Regions from separate parts of the Ralstonia sp. 110700041-2 genome, predicted to be linked through region 2. Evidence: predicted binding sites of a transcription regulator. Region 2 holds the regulator's gene; each other region holds the start of a gene.
What was found. The regulator HrcA, encoded in region 2, represses chaperone genes, less so after heat shock. The targets are predictions, from matches to a motif close to TTAGCACTCNNNNNNNNNGAGTGCTAA.
Positions count from the first base shown of each region.

Region 1: a site for HrcA is predicted at 2,867-2,893, ahead of groES (co-chaperone GroES). Genes of this name have one in related genera too.
Region 3: a site for HrcA is predicted at 3,748-3,774, ahead of rpoH (RNA polymerase sigma factor RpoH). Genes of this name have one in related genera too.

Region 1 covers NZ_JBSFAI010000013.1:126,127-131,977, reverse strand. The annotation lists gene ACUXH0_RS19210 (YjgN family protein) at 1-506, opposite strand, end outside; gene groL (chaperonin GroEL) at 737-2,380, opposite strand; gene groES (co-chaperone GroES) at 2,485-2,775, opposite strand; gene ACUXH0_RS19195 (cation diffusion facilitator family transporter) at 3,509-4,435, opposite strand; gene ACUXH0_RS19190 (ATP-binding protein) at 4,630-5,851, opposite strand, start outside.
Region 2 covers NZ_JBSFAI010000015.1:76,038-81,888, forward strand. The annotation lists gene ACUXH0_RS20745 (hypothetical protein) at 88-546, opposite strand; gene recN (DNA repair protein RecN) at 640-2,346, opposite strand; gene ACUXH0_RS20755 (NAD kinase) at 2,357-3,295, opposite strand; gene hrcA (heat-inducible transcriptional repressor HrcA) at 3,407-4,465, shown strand; gene tauA (taurine ABC transporter substrate-binding protein) at 4,591-5,655, shown strand; gene ACUXH0_RS20770 (taurine ABC transporter ATP-binding protein) at 5,652-5,851, shown strand, end outside.
Region 3 covers NZ_JBSFAI010000007.1:236,437-242,287, reverse strand. The annotation lists gene ACUXH0_RS12885 (pirin family protein) at 1-41, opposite strand, end outside; gene ACUXH0_RS12880 (OsmC family protein) at 55-459, opposite strand; gene ACUXH0_RS12875 (diguanylate cyclase domain-containing protein) at 701-3,619, shown strand; gene rpoH (RNA polymerase sigma factor RpoH) at 3,854-4,747, shown strand; gene ACUXH0_RS12865 (SCO family protein) at 4,814-5,419, opposite strand; gene cyoE (heme o synthase) at 5,489-5,851, opposite strand, start outside.

The sequences.
Region 1 (5,851 bases), on a different contig from region 2:
GCGAGCAGGTACAGCGAGAGCACGCTGAGGATCGGCCACACCAGAAACACCATGTAGCCCTCGGCATCCTTGCCCGTAAAGGCGAAGCGCAAGCCGCGGTAGCTGGAATTGGCCATGCGGAAACGTAGCGAGCGCACGAGCAGCCACGGAAACGCGGCGGCCATCACGATAAGCAGTGCCAGCCCCAACAGCGGCGACGAATGACCAAGGAGGTTGAATGCAAACGCCAGCACGAAAATGATCGCGCGGCCTTTGAGAATGGCGATCGGGCTGCCGTGATAATCGAAGCTGGACCCCGCCAGTTGGGTGTTGCGATAGAAATACTGAAGCGTGCGGACCTTCGCCCAGGCCGAGTAGATGCCCAGCGTGACGATGATCAGCAGCAGGTTGACGATCCAGATGCGGAAGTATTCCGAGCCGCTGCCAATAAAGCGCAGCCGCAAGGGTTGCGGCGCAGCTGGAGCGGGGGCGCTGCCCAGGACGGACTCGCGTGCGATGTCGTTCATCTGTTTTCCCTTCCCTGAGTTGTTATCGTGCCCCGCTTCAGGACGCTCATCGATACGTGACGACGCTGAGGCTCGCGGGTGGGCCGATTGTAGCGAAGCCCACTGCCTTGCAGCGTTAACACCGTCTTAACAAAGCGACCAACAAAAAACCCCGCAGGCTCGCACCCACGGGGTTTTTTGTTTGGAACAGCCATCCCGAAGGATGGCCGGGCCAGGACCGGTACGGCAAATTACATCATGCCGTCCATGCCGCCCATGCCACCCATGCCGCCCGGCATTGCCGGAGCAGCATCGTCCTTCGGCAGTTCTGCCACGGCGCAGTCCGTCGTCAGCATCAGCGAAGCGACCGAAGCAGCGTTCTGCAGCGCGGTGCGGGTCACCTTGGTCGGGTCCAGCACGCCCATTTCCACCAGGTCACCGTACTCGCCGGTCGAGGCGTTGTAGCCGTAGTTGCCCTGGCCGGCGATGACGTTGGCCACCACCACCGAAGCCTCGTCGCCAGCGTTGGTGACGATCTGGCGCAGCGGCTCTTCCATGGCGCGCAGCACGATCTTGATACCGGCGTCCTGGTCAGCGTTGGCACCCTTCAGGCCGGAGATCAGCGCACGGGCACGCAGCAGTGCAACACCGCCACCAGCCACAATGCCTTCTTCCACGGCAGCGCGCGTTGCGTGCAGAGCATCTTCCACGCGGGCCTTCTTTTCCTTCATTTCGACTTCGGTGGCAGCGCCAACCTTGATCACGGCAACACCGCCGGCCAGCTTAGCCACGCGCTCTTGCAGCTTTTCACGGTCGTAGTCCGAGGTCGCTTCTTCGATCTGGGCACGCACTTGCTTCACGCGGGCTTCGATGTTGCGGGCATCGCCTGCGCCATCGATGATCGTGGTGTTTTCCTTGCCGATTTCAACGCGCTTGGCTTGGCCCAGGTCGTTCAGGGTTGCCTTTTCCAGCGTCAGGCCGACTTCTTCAGCGATGACTTGGCCGCCCGTCAGGATGGCGATGTCTTCCAGCATGGCCTTGCGGCGGTCGCCAAAGCCCGGAGCCTTCACGGCGGCGGTCTTCAGGATGCCACGGATGTTGTTGACCACCAGCGTTGCCAGGGCTTCGCCTTCAACGTCTTCAGCGATGATCAGCAGCGGACGGCCAGCCTTGGCCACTTGCTCCAGGATCGGCAGCAGGTCGCGGATGTTGCTGACCTTCTTGTCGAACAGCAGCACGAACGGGTTGTCCAGCTGGACAACTTGCTTTTCCGGGTTGTTGATGAAGTACGGCGACAGGTAGCCGCGGTCGAACTGCATGCCTTCCACGACGTCCAGCTCGTCGGCCAGCGACTTGCCGTCTTCCACCGTGATCACGCCTTCCTTGCCGACCTTGTCCATGGCTTCAGCGATGCGCTGGCCGATGGATTCGTCGCTGTTGGCCGAGATGGCGCCAACCTGAGCGATTTCCTTGCTGGTGGTCGTCGGCTTGCTGATCTTCTTCAGCTCTTCGACGGCAGCGCCGACAGCCTTGTCGATGCCGCGCTTCAGGTCCATCGGGTTCATGCCGGCGGCAACGTACTTCATGCCTTCGCGCACGATCGACTGGGCCAGCACCGTTGCGGTGGTGGTGCCGTCACCGGCATTGTCGCTGGTCTTGGAAGCCACTTCCTTGACCATTTGCGCGCCCATGTTCTGCAGCTTGTCCTTCAGCTCGATTTCCTTGGCGACCGACACACCGTCCTTGGTCACGGTCGGGCCACCGAAGCTGCGCTCCAGCACCACGTTACGGCCCTTCGGGCCCAGGGTCACCTTCACTGCGTTGGCGAGAATGTTCACGCCTTCGACCATCTTGGCACGTGCGGCGTCGCCGAACACTACGTCTTTAGCTGCCATCTTGAGAATCTCCGAAATCTTTGGATGTTGCCTGCGCCGGGGGAATCCGCGGGGCAGACAATGAGGAATGGCTTACTGGTAAGCCAATGCGACTGAGCGCCCGCTTACTTCGCCACCACTGCCATGATGTCTTCTTCGCGCATGACCAGGACTTCCTGACCATCCACCTTGACGCCCTGGCCGGCGTACTTGCCGAACAGCACGCGGTCGCCGACCTTTACGTCCAGCGCGATCGCATTGCCCTTGTCGTCTTTCTTGCCCGGGCCGACGGCCAGCACTTCGCCTTGATCCGGCTTTTCAGCGGCGGCGTCAGGGATGACGATGCCCGAAGCGGTCTTCGTTTCGTTGTCCAGGCGCTTCACGATCACGCGGTCGTGCAAAGGACGCAGGTTCATACACAACTCCTCAATGCAAAGTGAGTGTTTATTCACAAAACGCGCCGCAGAGCGCGGCGCATCGGGAAAGCATCGGGGACCGGAGGTTTTGTTAGCACTCCTGCCCGGCGAGTGCTAATTATAGGGACGGGGTATTACGATTTCAAGAACGGGCGTAGCGGAAGTTGTTGTCGATGTCGAGATTCATGAATCTGGAACTTTGGTCACTCAATGTGGAACTCTCTGACGCAGCACGGCATGCCGAAAATAGGAAAATCCTTATATTTCAGTTAGTTAGCACACAAGACGCGCGCCAGAGAGAGCACCATTGATTGTGTCTCACGCGGCAGACTGCGGGGCCTTGCCGCACTAAACTCCGCTCTTCTCCCTGCAAGACATTCCGATAGGCTTCGTCACCTACAAGAAGCAATTGCCGAGGCACAGCATGCGGGCGAGCCTCTGGTGGCCAAGGGGAATCAGCGCCCCGCAAGGATCTCCAGCCTCAAGAACGCCTTGGCATGGACCTTTAGATGGCCGTCGATCAGGGAAGATACGATGTAGTACTCGTGGTCGTACCCCTCTTGATATCGCACCTTCAACGGCTGCTTGCCACATTGAACGCGGCCCCACTCGAGTTCTCGACCTAGAACAATCCACTCAGCTTGCCAGTGTCCCGAGTATGCAGAGGCGTGCAGGCACAAGAAGGCATCCGGATACTCGCTCCACTTTAGGAAGACGTGGAGCAAGGCTGCGACTAGAGGGGCACATCGACCGGATCCACGTGCGTCATTAAATTGAGCACGTCGCGTCGCTCCATCACGCGGCGGCGAGCCTCCAGTGCGATGTCGTGGCCCTCGCGCACACTGACGCGCGCATCAACTTCGAGGTGTGCATCCACCAGAATCATGTCGCCCATACGGCGTGTCTTGACGTCGTGTACGCCGAGTACGCCCGTCGTCGCGAGCATGACCTGGTGGATCGCCTCCACGGTCTCCTCATCAACGGCACGATCCATCAGATCGTGCAGGGCTTCCCAGCCGAACTGCCAGCCCATGCGTGTCACCATCAGGCCCACGACAAGCGCCGCCACTGGATCGAGCAGACGGTACCCGAGCACGTTGCCTACGATGCCAAGCGCCACCACCAGCGACGATGCGGCATCGGAACGGGCATGCCAGGCGTTGGCGACCAGCATGCTCGAACGCACCCTTTCTGCCACCGCCAGCATGTAGCGGAACAACAATTCTTTGGCGGCCAGAGCGCCCAGCGCGACCCATAGGCCAATAAGCCGCACCGGCTGGATAGCCTCGGCGTGCTCCAGCTTGAGTACCGCGTTCCAGAGCATGCCCACGCCCACTGCCAGCAGGAGCAGACCGAGCACGAGCGAAGCGGCATTTTCGAAGCGCTGGTGGCCATAGTGGTGTGTCTGATCCGGCCCTTTCTGGCTATGGTGGCTAGCAAATAGCACCACGAAGTCCGAGATCAGGTCGGACAAGGAGTGGATGGCGTCGGCGATCAGCGCCTGCGAGCCGGCCAGCATGCCAGCCGCTACCTGCGCTATCGTCAATCCAAGATTGACGGCGACGCTCACAAGGGTGCTGCGCCGCGCAGCGGCCTGCTTGGCCATGCTGTCTTCGGAATCGGCGGCGATCTCAAGATCGATTTCTTTTATCTGTTGCATGGATTGTCCGAGCAGTGAACGTGGGGATGGGGTTCCAGGTTGAGCAGCGGCGCGCGGTCAATGGCGCAGCCCCGCTGCCAAGCGATTGCGCATGAGAGAGACCGGAGCCGTTTTCCACATCGGGACGCTCCCCGAGTCGCACCGCTGGCTCGTATTCTTCATGACTTCAATGAAGGGATGAAGTCGCGCATGACCTATTGGTGGGTTCCGGACCCACTGGATGTGAGGTTCGACCAGATAACGTCGACGCGCAATCCCCCGAGACCCGGCGAGCGGTCAACCGTTACGCTTGCACCGTGAACCGCCGCGATCCGGCGCACGATCGACCATCCAAGGCCGCTACCACTCTGGTCCGTTCCCTCGACACGGAAAAAGCGCTCGCCAAGTCGGTGCTGTTCGGCGGCGGGGAGCCCGGGGCCGCTGTCTTCCACACAAAGCGCGGCACTTCCGTTACGGTGCGCGACCGTCACGACGATTTGTGCCTCGGCGGGGCTGTAGCGTATGGCGTTGTCGATCAGGTTGCGAACAAGTGAGGCCAGTAACGCCCTGTTGCCCGCGACCATGCAGCGCTCCGGATTCTCTAGTGCGATGCGCTGTTTCTTGCCGAAGGCTATTGGCGCAATGTCTGCCATCACTTGTCTAGCCAGCGCACCAAGGTCGATCGGTTCAATCGAAATGCCGGCGTTCGCTTCCAGACGCGAAAGCAACAGCAATTGGTCGACCAGATGGGCAGCGCGATCGCATCCTTCCAACGTTCCCACCAAGGCGTGGCGACGCATGGCGTCCTCTTCGGCGGCCATTGCCACCTGGGCCTGGGCCTTGATTGCGGCAATCGGCGTGCGCAATTCGTGGGCGGCGTCGGCAGTGAAGCGGCGCTCGGCGTCGAGCATGGTCTGAATGCGGGCAAAGAGCGCGTTGAGCGCGTCGAGCATGGGCGTCATCTCAACCGGCGCATGGGGCATCCGGACCGGATCGAGTGCTCGCGGGTCACGCTCGGCAAGCGCGTTACCCAATCTGCGCAGCGGCAGCATCCCGCGCTTGACCGCCCACCAGACGGCCAAGGCGAGTAACGGCAACGCCAACGCCATCGGCCACAGCATGTTGCGCAAGAGGGCGGACAGGATTGCGGTGCGCGAGTCGATGCGCTCGCCAACGTAGACCTGGATGTCCTTGTAGACCCCCTGCGCTACAAAGACACGCCAAGCATTGCCTCCGATTTGCACCGTAGAGAATCCGGACGCACTGCGCTCGCCTGGCGCAACCATCGGCTGGTTCGGCGCGTTGGCCGAGTGGATGCCCAGCTTCCCTTCGTGAAAGACCTGAAAGGCGACTTTGGGCGCGTAACGATGCTGGACAGGCAGGTCGTGACTCGGCTCATCGTCCTCGTCGACGGCCTGTGCGTGCTGCATGACCAGT
Region 2 (5,851 bases):
TACGGGCCGGGTGAGGGGATGTGAAGCTGGAAACCGGACGCCAGACGGCGCCCGATGATTCACAGTGTGGAGCGATCTTGCGGCGGTTCAGCGTTGGATCTTCACGACGCGGTCCGGGTCGGCCGAAGCGATGCCGGGCGTGCTGCGCAACGCTGCCACCGCGCCATCCAACGTGGCCGATGCATCGCCCGAACTGGCGCGCACCACCCAGAACCCGCCCGACATCGGCCGTACCACGGCAAACGCCAGCCGTGGCGTTGCGCGTGCGCCGGCAGCATCCAGCAGGCCTTGCACGGTGGCAGACGACGTGGTCGGCGTGCTCAGGCCGATGATGACGTCGCCCAGACTGTGCGCAGCCGACACGGAAGCCGGCGGCTGGGTGTTGGCCGAGGCGGGGTCCATGGCAGGCGGCTTGCCCGGATCAATGGCCGGCACGGACTTGCACGCGGCCAGCAGGCACAGGCCGAGAGCCACCGCCACCGCAGGCTTGGCGGACGACAGCAGGAATCGAGGGCGGGCAGCCGATGATTGGGCCATGTGGGCCATGAAGTTCTCCTTGGATTCGATGGTGGGTGTCTGTGGCGGGTGCAGCCGGAACCTTCGCGCCAGCAGTGGCAGAAATGGTTCCGGTATAGGCGATCACTGCGCCACGCGGCGGGATTTCCGCGCCGAGGATTCTGGCGCCGATTGTGCACGGCCTGCGGCGAGCATCTCGTCTGCATGGCGGCGCGTGGTGTCGGTGAGCGACGCCCCGCCCAGCATGCGGGCGATCTCGTCCACGCGGCCCGTGGCGTCCAGGACCACGAGGTCAGAGCGCGTGCTGCCGGCCACCGTCTGCTTGGCGACCTGAATGTGGTGATTGGCGAGCGCCGCCACCTGGGGCAGGTGCGTGACGCACAGCACCTGGCGGCGCATGCCGAGTTCGCGCAGGCGTCGGCCCACGACTTCCGCGACTGCTCCGCCGATGCCGGAATCCACTTCGTCGAAGATCAGCGTGGGGGTCGGGCTCGCTTCGCTGGCAATCACCGAGATGGCCAGGCTGATCCGCGCCAGTTCGCCGCCCGAGGCGACCTTCGCCAACGGCCGCGGCGACACGCCCGCATGCCCAGCGACGAGAAATTCGACTTGTTCCAGCCCCGCTGCGCCGCCATGTTCCAACGCGTGCAGTGTGATGTCGAAGCGCCCGCCGGCCATCGAGAGCCCTTGCATGGCGCCGGTCACGGCGTCGGCCAACTCGCGTGCTGCCTTGGCTCGGTCGCGCGACAGCGATTGCGCCACCCTCATATAGGCGGCGTGGGTTTGCGCTTCCTGCGCCTGCAGCGCATCCAGATCGGACGCGGCTTGCAGCGCAGCGAGTTGCGCCTGGCGCTCCGCCAGTTCAGCCGGCAGCGTTTCAGGAGCCACGCGGTATTTGCGCGCCATCGTGTGCAGGGCCTGCATGCGCGCATCGACTTCGGCCAGGCGGTCCGGATCCAGTTCCGCGCGATCGGCATAGCGAGCGAGCGTATGCACCGCTTCCTGGATCTGCACCTCGGCCGGCTCCAGCGCGGCCAGGACATCGGCAAGCGCCGGATCGATCTCGGCCAGTTCACGCAGCGTATGGAGCGTCGTGCCCAGTTGCGTGAGCACCGCACCTTCCGATTCGGACAAGCCATCCAGCGCCGCGCGCGTGCCTTCGATCAGGCTGGCTGCGTGTGACAGACGGTGGTGCTCGGCCTGGACCTCTTCCCACTCGCCGGGTTGGGGGGCGAGCTTCTGCAATTCGTTGACCTGCCATTCGATGCGCTCGCGTTCGAGCTGGGCTTCGCGCGACTGCTGCTCGGCGGCTTCGCGTGCGCGCACCACGGCGTGCCATTCGCGGAAGTGCTCGCTGACGACGCGCACGGCACCTTCCAGGCCTGCGTGGGCGTCGAGCAGGCTGCGCTGCGCATCCGTCTTGAGCAGCAGTTGATGGGCATGCTGGCCGTGGATGTCGACCAGTTGCTCGCCTACTTCGCGCAACTGCGCCAGCGTGACTGCCGCGCCGTTGATGAAGGCTTTGCTGCGGCCGGCGGCATCGACCGTGCGGCGCAGCAGGATCACGCCCTCGTCGTCGTGCAGTTCGTGCGCCTCCAGCCATGCGGCCACATGCGGATGCACGTCGAACTCGGCGGTGATGTCGGCACGCGGCGCGCCTTCGCGCACGACGGCCGCATCGGCGCGCTCGCCCAGCGTGAGTGCGAGTGCGTCGATCAGGATGGATTTGCCCGCGCCCGTCTCGCCCGTGAACACGGTAAAGCCGTCGGCCAGATCGAGATCCAGCGCGTGAACGATGACGAAATCGCGGATGGTGAGGCTGCGCAGCATGGAAAGGGTGTTAGAGCCGGTTGTCTTCAGTCGGGTACTCGTGCCAGTGCAGCTTCTTGCGCAGCGTGGCGTAGTAGTTGTAGCCGATGGGGTGCAGCAGCTGCACCGTGCGCTCCGAGCGGCGCACCACGATGCGGTCGCCGGGCAGCAAGGACGTGAGCGACTGCATGTCGAAGTTGACGCTGGCATCGCGCCCGCTGGTGACCTGGATGACCACCTCGGCGTCTTGCGGAATGACGATCGGCCGGTTCGACAGCGAGTGCGGTGCGATGGGCACCAGCACCAGACCCGAGAGCGCCGGATGCAGGATCGGCCCGCCCGCGGACAGCGCATACGCCGTCGAGCCCGTGGGCGTGGAAACGATCAGGCCGTCCGAACGCTGGTTGTACATGAAGAAGCCGTCGACCGACACGGCCAGCTCGACCATGCCCGAGAAGCCCGAGCGGTTGACCACCACGTCGTTGAAGGCGAGGGCGGAGAAGATGACCTCGTCATCCCGCACGACCTGTGCCTGCAGCAACGTGCGGGTCTCGGCCTCGTAGCGGCCGGACAACATGTCGGGCAGCACGGTGTGCACGTCGTCGAACGGGATGTCGGTCATGAAGCCGAGCCGCCCGTGGTTGACGCCGATCACGGGGACGCTGGCGCCAGCCAGGTGACGCCCGATGCCGAGCAGCGTGCCGTCGCCGCCCAGCACGACGGCCACATCAGCGTGGCGCGCCATCTCTTCGGGCGGCAGGGCGGGGTAGTCCTGGACGCCGATGTTGAGCGCGGTTTCGCGCTCGAACACAATGTCATGCCCCCGCCCGGCGATGCACGACGCCAGCTCCATGAGCGGGCCGGCAATGTTGGCGGCCGAATACCGGCCGACCAGCGCAACGGTCTTGAAAGGCGAGACAGGCGAGGTGGCGGGAGCTTGCGGGGCCACGGCGGACGGGGAGGTCGACATGCGCGCATTACACCATATCGATATGACCGTCGCCACGTTAGCGCGTGTTTCGTGGAGAAACGCCGACATCACCCGCAGGCGGGCGCCGATTTTGCGTAAAATTGACGAATCATGGACAAGCGCGCCACCATCCTCCTCAAGACCCTGATCGAACGGTATATCGCCGAGGGGCAGCCCGTGGGCTCCCGCACCTTGTCGAAATATTCGGGGCTCGATCTGTCGCCGGCCACCATCCGTAATGTGATGTCTGACCTGGAAGAGATGGGCTTCATTGCCAGCCCACACACCTCGGCCGGGCGCGTGCCGACGCCGCGCGGCTACCGCCTCTTTGTCGATACCATGCTGACGGCCAGCCCGCTGGATGTGCTGAGCACGCAGGATCGCATGGCGCAGCAGATGGTGGGCGCGATCGCAGAGCAGGTGCGCTCGCAACTTGCGTCGCATGGGGCGGAATCGTCGCAGCGGGTAATTGCGGCGGCGGCGCAAACCTTGTCCAACCTCTCGCAGTTTGCCGGCATCGTGATGACGCCGCGGCGCACGCACGCGTTCCGGCAGATCGAATTCCTGCGGCTGTCGGAATCGCGCATCCTGCTGATCGTCGTCACGCCCGAGGGCGACGTGCAGAACCGCATTATCCATACCGATACGCCTTACAGCCCGTCGCAACTGGTGGAAGCGGCCAACTACATCAACGCGCATTACGGTGGCCAGACGTTCGATGCAGTGCGCGAAAGCCTGCGGGGTGAACTCTCTGCGCTGCAGGCCGACATGACGGCACTGATGCAGGCGGCCGTGGAGGCGGGCAGCAGTGCCGTGTCGGACGAGGAGCCGGTCGTCATCTCGGGCGAGCGCAAGCTGCTGGATGTGGAAGACCTGTCTTCGTCCATGGACAAGCTGCGCCGGCTCTTTGCCGTGTTCGAGCAGAAGACTGGCCTGCTGCAATTGCTCGACGTATCCAGCCGCGCCGAGGGCGTGCAGATCTTCATCGGCGGCGAAAGCAGCCTCGTCCCGCACGAAGACATGGCGGTCATCACCGCACCGTATGAGGTGGACGGCAAGATCGTCGGCACGCTCGGCGTGATCGGGCCGATGCGCATGGCATATGAGCGCGTGATCCCAATTGTAGATATCACGGCCAAGCTGCTGTCCAGCACGCTCAGCCAATATTGATCTACCGGTTGTTCTGTCTGCGAGCCGCATAAGCTCAGCCGATTTTCTTCGACGACAGGCTACGCTGCCGTCTCTCACAATCGACTCCGGCGCATGTGCGCGATTCTTTTCTGCCGGAGTCTTTCATGGCTGGTTCTTCCCTCTCTCGCTTGCTGGCTGCAGCGATGTCTGCGGCCATTTCGTTCGCCTTGTTTGGGGCTGCTCCTGCACGCGCGGCCGACCGCGAGGTTGTTATCGCTTATCAGGACATGGTGCTGCCCTGGCGCTACGCCCAAGCCACGGGCGAGGTCGAGCGTGCCACCGGCTATAAGGTGACGTACCGCCAGCTCGCCAGCGGTGCCGACGTGGTGCGCGCCATCGCCTCGGGTTCCGTGCAGGTCGGCGAAGCGGGCTCCAGCCCGATTGCTGCCGGCGTGTCGCAGGGCGTGGACCTGTCGCTGTTCTGGATTCTCGACAACATCAACGATGCGGAAGCGCTGGTTGCCCGCAACGGCAGCGGCGTGTCGCGGGTGGCCGACCTGAAGGGCAAGACCTTGGGCGTGCCGTATGTGTCGACCTCGCATTTCCATGCGCTGGTCGCGCTGCAACAAGCCGGGCTCGAGCCGCGCGACGTGAAGGTGTTCAACCTGCGGCCGCAGGAGTTGGCGGCCGCGTGGGACCGGGGCGATGTCGATGCGGCCTTTATCTGGGATCCGGTACTCGCCAAGGTGAAGAAGAACGGCACCGTGCTGACCACCTCCGGCAAGATCGCCGCCGCCACCGGCAAGTCGACCTTCGATGGCTTCGTGGCGGATCGCAAGTTCGCGCGTGACCATGCCGAGTTCATCGCCAAGTTTGTCGAAGTGCTGGCCAAGGCCGATGCCGCCTATCGCAACAACAAGGCCGCGTGGACGGCGACATCGCCGCAGGTGGCAGCCGTGGCCAAGACTTCGGGCGCGACGGCGGCGGACGTGCCGGCAAGTCTTGCGCTGTATGCCTTCCCGGATGCGGCGGAGCAGGCCTCCAAGCGATGGCTGGGTGGCGGGGCGGAATCGGGCGCCGCGCAGTCGCTGCTCGCCACAGCACAGTTCCTGAAGACGCAGGGCACGATCCAGGCGGTGCTGCCGGATTACGGTGCGACCATCGACTCGCGCTTTGTCCAGCGCGCGGCTGGTACTTCCAACAAGGCTGTCGCCACCGCAACGCGATGAGCCGTATCGATGTGCGTGGCTTGCGCGTCGACTACACCGACGCGCACGGCCGCACCACCCGCGCCCTGGCCGGTGTGGATTTGTCGATCAACGCCGGCGAGTTCGTCGTGGCCCTGGGCGCTTCCGGCTGCGGCAAGACTACGCTGCTGAACTGTCTTGCGGGTTTTGTGGCGCCCACGTCGGGGCAGATTCTCCT
Region 3 (5,851 bases), on a different contig from region 2:
TCCCGCACGTGCGGGCCAATGATGTGCTGGATGGAAGTCATGACGGAAGCCTCCTCAGGCGTGCTCGGCGAGTTCGGTGTCGACGCTGATCTCGACCTCGGTCATCAGCTTGTGAACGGGGCATTTGCCGGCCACGCGCAGCAGGTCGGCGCGTTGCTCGTCGGTCAGGTTGCCGTGCAGGGTCAGCACGGTGCGCAGCTTGTAGCGGCCCTGGCGTTCCTGGGTGCCGTCGTGCTCCACAGCCACGTCAATCGAATCGAGCGGGTACTTGCGCTGGCGCGCATACAGCGTGACGGTCAGCGCCTTGCAGCTGGCCAGGGCCGCGTCAAAGTAGGCGTGCGGGTCGGGCGCACTGCCCTCGCCAGTCGGCTTGGGCACATCGGTGTAGGTCACGCCTTCGGGAAAGGTGACCTTGTGGCGAAAAAGGCCTTCGGTGTCCTTGCTGACGACGATGCTCATTGACGGCTCCTGTAGCGATTTCTGCGATGTCCGGGCAGTGTAGCCAACTTGCGTGACGGCACGGGAGAAGACCCGACGTGCGTCGCGCATCGCTTTCACGGGCGCTTCGATCACTCGACATTGCAGACATGGCATTTCGGCCCACCCATTGGGGTGGAAACGCTCAAGCGGCGCGGTTTTCGGCCGATCTTCCGGTTAGAAGACATCCGCCCAGAAACCGCCCCGCTTACGTGTCACCTGCATGGTTCCTCGCCGGCCGCTTGTCGCCATTGCCGGCGGCATCGGCTTCCTCCTCGTCCTTGTTGGGCTGACCGTGATGGTCGGCTGGCTGCGGCATTGGCCGTGGGCAGTGAAGCTCGGCAGCGATCGGCTGCTGATCGTGTTCGCCACCGGCGTCAACCTGACCCTGCTTGGCGCGGGGCTGGCTGCGCTGCTCGTCGGGACGGTACGGCCGAATGTGCGCTGGGCAGATCCGGTGGCCCGCGGGCTGGGCGGCGTGGTGGCGGTGCTGTCCACGCTGCGGCTGGCCGAGATGATCACGGGATGGCCGATCGGGCTCGACTTTCCGGGCATGCACACATGGCTGGACCGCCAATGGGTGACCGGATGGATTGGCGGCATGCACCCCAGCCACGCGCTGGCGATGGCCGCATCGGCGACGGCCCTGAGCCTTGTGCCGACGTTGCGCAAACCGCACCGCGCGCGGTGGTTCTGGGGCTTGGTCGGCCTGGCGATGCTGCTCTGCGCGGGCGACCTGCTTGGCCGCGCCATGGCGCTCGAATATCTGTACCCGGCGTGGTTGGTGTGGCGCGCCTCGGACGTAGCGGCCATCTGCACGCTGCTGGTGGTCATGGGCGTGCTGTGCGTTGCGGTGGTCCGGCAGCCGGGCATGTTGCGCCTGCGCTTGTCGCCGGAAGACACCATCGTGTGGATCAGCGGCGGCTGCGTGGTACTTGCAGGCCTGGGAGCGACCATCACGGCGTTCATCATCCAGGTGGACAGCGTCAGCCTGACATTCGGCACCGCGCGGGCGCGGGCCCTATCCAGCTACGCTGAAGAGCTTGACCAACTGCTGGCCATGCGCGCGGAAAACCCGCGCCTGGTGGCCGCCGCCACGTACATCCAGGAAGTGCTGCGCCATCCCACCGACAATGCGGCGCGCCTGCGCAGCGAGAGCGCGCTGCAGGCGTATCGCCAGCAAGGGTACTCGTACCTGCAACTGCGTACGCTGGCGGACGAGGGCATCGTCAGTCTCGGCACGCAAACGCTTGAGCCCGAGCTGTCGATTCGGCTGCACGCCGGCCTCGCGCCCGAGCGCATCACGCTGCAATGGGTACACGGATTTGCCATGCGCACAGAAACGCCTGTCATGGCAGACGGCATGCAGATCGGCTGGCTGGTCGCAGAGCAACCGCTCGCCCACATGACCGGCCGCTACGCCAGTGAACGCGGCATCGGAAAGACCGAAACGCTGGCGATGTCGGGCTTTGATGCGCGTGGGCGTGCAATGTCGTTTCCGCAGCGCTTCGATGCGTACGTGTTCGAATTGCCGGCTCTTACGGTCGACCGCCGGCCGCTGCCGTCGCGCTTGGCGCTAGCGGGCGAGGCAGGCTACGGCCAGTGGCAGGACATCCACGGCATGCCGACATCGTTCAGCTACACGCCCATCGGCCACACGGGCCTGGCGCTGATCAGCAAGATCGCGAGCGCCGAGCTGTACGCCCCGATGCGCGTGCAGTTCGAGCGGCTCGGCGCCTTCATGCTGTGCCTGATGATCGCCAGCGTGCTGGTCATCCGCCTGACGGTGCGGCCGTTTGCCAACCGGCTGGCCGCGTCCGAACGCGCGCTGCGTACCGCAAACGAAAGCCTGGAACGCCGCCGTGATGCCTTGCGCGCGAGCCGCGAACAACTGCGCCTGGTGGCCGACAACGTCCCCGCGCAGCTCAGCTACGTCGACTCCGACGGCATCGTCCGCTTTGCGAGCCGCACCCTGCTCGAAGCCTTCGGCCGCAGTGAAGGCGAGATGCTCGACCGCCACGTGCGCGACATCTACGCCCCTGAGGACTACCGCACGCTGCTGCCCTACATGACCGAAGTGCTGGCCGGCTACCCCGTGCAGTTCGAGATCACGTCCATGCGCACGGGCGTGCCCCGCTACCTGAGCGGCCACTACTTTCCTGACTACGATGATCGCGGCACGCTGCGCGGCTATTTCTCGGTGCTGCAGGATCTGACGGCGCGCACCGCCGCCGAGCTGGCCCTGGCGCGCAGCGAACGCGCGCTCAAGCTCGTGCTCGACAACGCGCCGCTGCTGGTGTCGCACATCAACCCCGACGGCGTCTTCACCTTCTGCAACGTCACGCATGCGCGCTGGTTGCAGCGCACGCCCGAGGAGGTATGCGGCCAGATGCCGGAACGGGTGTTCACGCCAGGCACGTACGCCTTGCTGGCACCGTATATGGTGCGCGCCCAACGCGGAGAATCGGTCGAATTCGAGATCACCGCGCCCTGGTACGAAAAGCCGCACGCCGCCGGCCCGCGCAACCGCACTCGACATTTCCGCGGCCAGCTCGTCCCCGACTCCGCAGAAGCACATGACGGCCGCTGTGGCTTTTACGCCTTCGTGCAGGACGTGACCGCAGCCAAGCGCAGCGAGATGGAACTGTCACGGATGGCGCACTTTGATGCCCTCACCGGCCTGCCGAACCGCTACGAACTCTACGAGCGCCTGCGCGCCGCACTGGAGCGTCGTCAGCGCCTGCCGGCACCGCTTGGCGTGCTGTACCTGGACGTCGACCACTTCAAGCACATCAACGATACCTACGGCCACGCCGCCGGCGATACGGTGCTGGTGGAGGTCGCACACCGGCTGCAACGTGCCGTGCGCCGCACCGACACCGTCGCCCGCCTCGCAGGTGACGAATTCATCATCCTGCTCGACCCCATCGACGCCCCGGATGATGCGCTGCACACCGCGCAGAAGATCGTCAGCGCGATCCGCCCGCCGATCCACCTGTCGGATGGCACCGTCCTGCACGTCACCACGAGCGTTGGCGTGGCCTGCCCGGGCCCGGAGGTACGTGATCCAGACGCCGCCCTGCGTGAAGCCGATCGCGCACTTTACTGGGCAAAGTCACGCGGCCGTAACACGGCGGCATAGGCGAGAACCGAACCCTTCCATCACGGTCTATGACTGGGTGCGGCGCCTTTTTGTTGCGCCGCAAACATCTCACTATTAGAAGACAAATCCTGATTTACAGGAACTATCAACCGGACAAAAATGTCCTATTAGCACTCATCCGGTTGGAGTGCTAAGATGCCTTTCCAAATCTCCACTGGATTTCGACAGGAGTCCTGAGTGAACGCAGTCATCCCCGTGAATACCGTTTCCGCAATCGCCACCCAGCCGTCCGGCAACGCCGGTAATGGATGGGCGCTGGCGTTCCCCGGCAACCTGGGCAACATCGACGCCTATATCCAGAGCGTCAACCGTGTGCCGATGTTGTCGGCCGAAGAAGAACAGCGTCTGGCCCGCGAATACCGCGACAACGACAACCTCGATGCCGCTCGCCGACTGGTGCTCTCGCACCTGCGTCTGGTGGTGTCGATCGCCCGCGGCTACCTCGGCTATGGCCTGCCGCATGCCGACCTCATCCAGGAAGGCAACATCGGCCTGATGAAGGCCGTCAAGCGCTTCGACCCGGATCAGGGCGTGCGTCTCGTCTCATACGCGATGCACTGGATCAAGGCCGAGATGCACGAGTACATCCTGAAGAACTGGCGCATGGTCAAGGTGGCCACCACCAAGGCCCAGCGCAAGCTGTTCTTCAACCTGCGCAGTCACAAGCAGGATGCGCAGGCGACCTTCACGTCGGACGAGATCGACGCCGTGGCGGCCGAACTCAACGTCAAGGGCACGGAAGTGCGCGAGATGGAAACGCGCCTGTCCGGCGGCGACATTGCGCTGGAAGGCCAGATGGACGACGGTGAGGAGTCGTTCGCTCCCATCGCCTACCTGGCCGATACGCACAACGAGCCGACCCGCGTGATCGAAGCGCGTAGCAACGACCGCATGCAAAGCGAGGGCATCGAAGCCGCCCTCGCCAAGCTGGACGATCGCAGCCGCCGCATCATCGAAGCACGCTGGCTGAACGTGAACGACGACGGATCGGGCGGCTCGACGCTGCACGAGTTGGCCGACGAGTTTGGCGTGTCGGCTGAGCGCATTCGCCAGATCGAATCGGCCGCGATGAAGAAGATGAAGGGTGCGCTGCAGGCTTTCGCCTAAGCTGCCCGCCCTGCAATGAAAAGCCCGCCAAATTGGCGGGCTTTTTCTTTGGGCGGTGGCGGAAGATCAGTCGGCCAGCAGTTGCTTGATGTCGTGCGCGATCGGCTCCGGGCCCTGGCCGTGCTTGATGAACAGGCGCAGGTTGCCCTTCGGATCGAACATGTAGCTGCCGGCGGTGTGATCCATGGTGTAGTTGTCGGGCGAGCTGCCCGGCACCTTGCTGTAGAACACCTTGAAGTCGGACGCGACCTTCTTCAGTTCAGTCTCGTTGGCCGGACGCAGGCCGATGAAGCGCGGATCGAACGCGGGCACGTACTTGGCCAGCAGGTCTTGCGTATCGCGCTCCGGGTCGACGGTGACGAACAGGACCTGGACGCGGTCGGCGTCTTTGCCGAGGGTATCCATCACGGCGCGCAGCTCAGCCAGCGTGGTCGGGCAGACATCGGGGCAATGCGTGTAACCGAAGAACATGACGACGACCTTGCCGCGGAAATCTTCGAGCGTGCGGCGCTTGCCGGTGTGATCGGTCAACGAGAAATCGGTGCCGAAGCTCTTGGATCCGGTGATGTCGAGGTTCTTGAAGGCCGGCTTGTCGCTGCACGCCGCGAGCGCCAGCACGGCGACGGCCAGCATGGCGAACAGCGCGGCGCGGAAGTATCGGAAAGAGAGCATGGTCATTGTGTTGGAAGCAGACCGCCTAGCGTACCGCCAACAGCACATGCTCGCTGGCGCCCCTGTGCGTCACAGCGCCGCGCTTTGCGTGAGCGCCGGCCCGAACTTGAAGTAGTGGTCCACCAGTAGCGCGGCAAACAAAATCGACAGATAGATGATCGAGTAGCGGAAAGTCTTCTGCGCCAGTGCGTCGGAATACTTGCGGTACATGCGCCACGCATACGAGAGGAAGCCGAAGCCCAGCACCAGCGCGGTCACCAGGTAGATGTAGCCGCTCATGCCGTAGACGAACGGCAGGATGGTCGCGGCGATCATGATGAGCGTGTACAAGAGGATATGCAGCAGCGTGTATTTCTCGCCGTGCGTGATCGGCAGCATCGGTAGACCCGACTTGGCGTAGTCTGCGCGGCGGTACAGCGCGAGTGCCCAGAA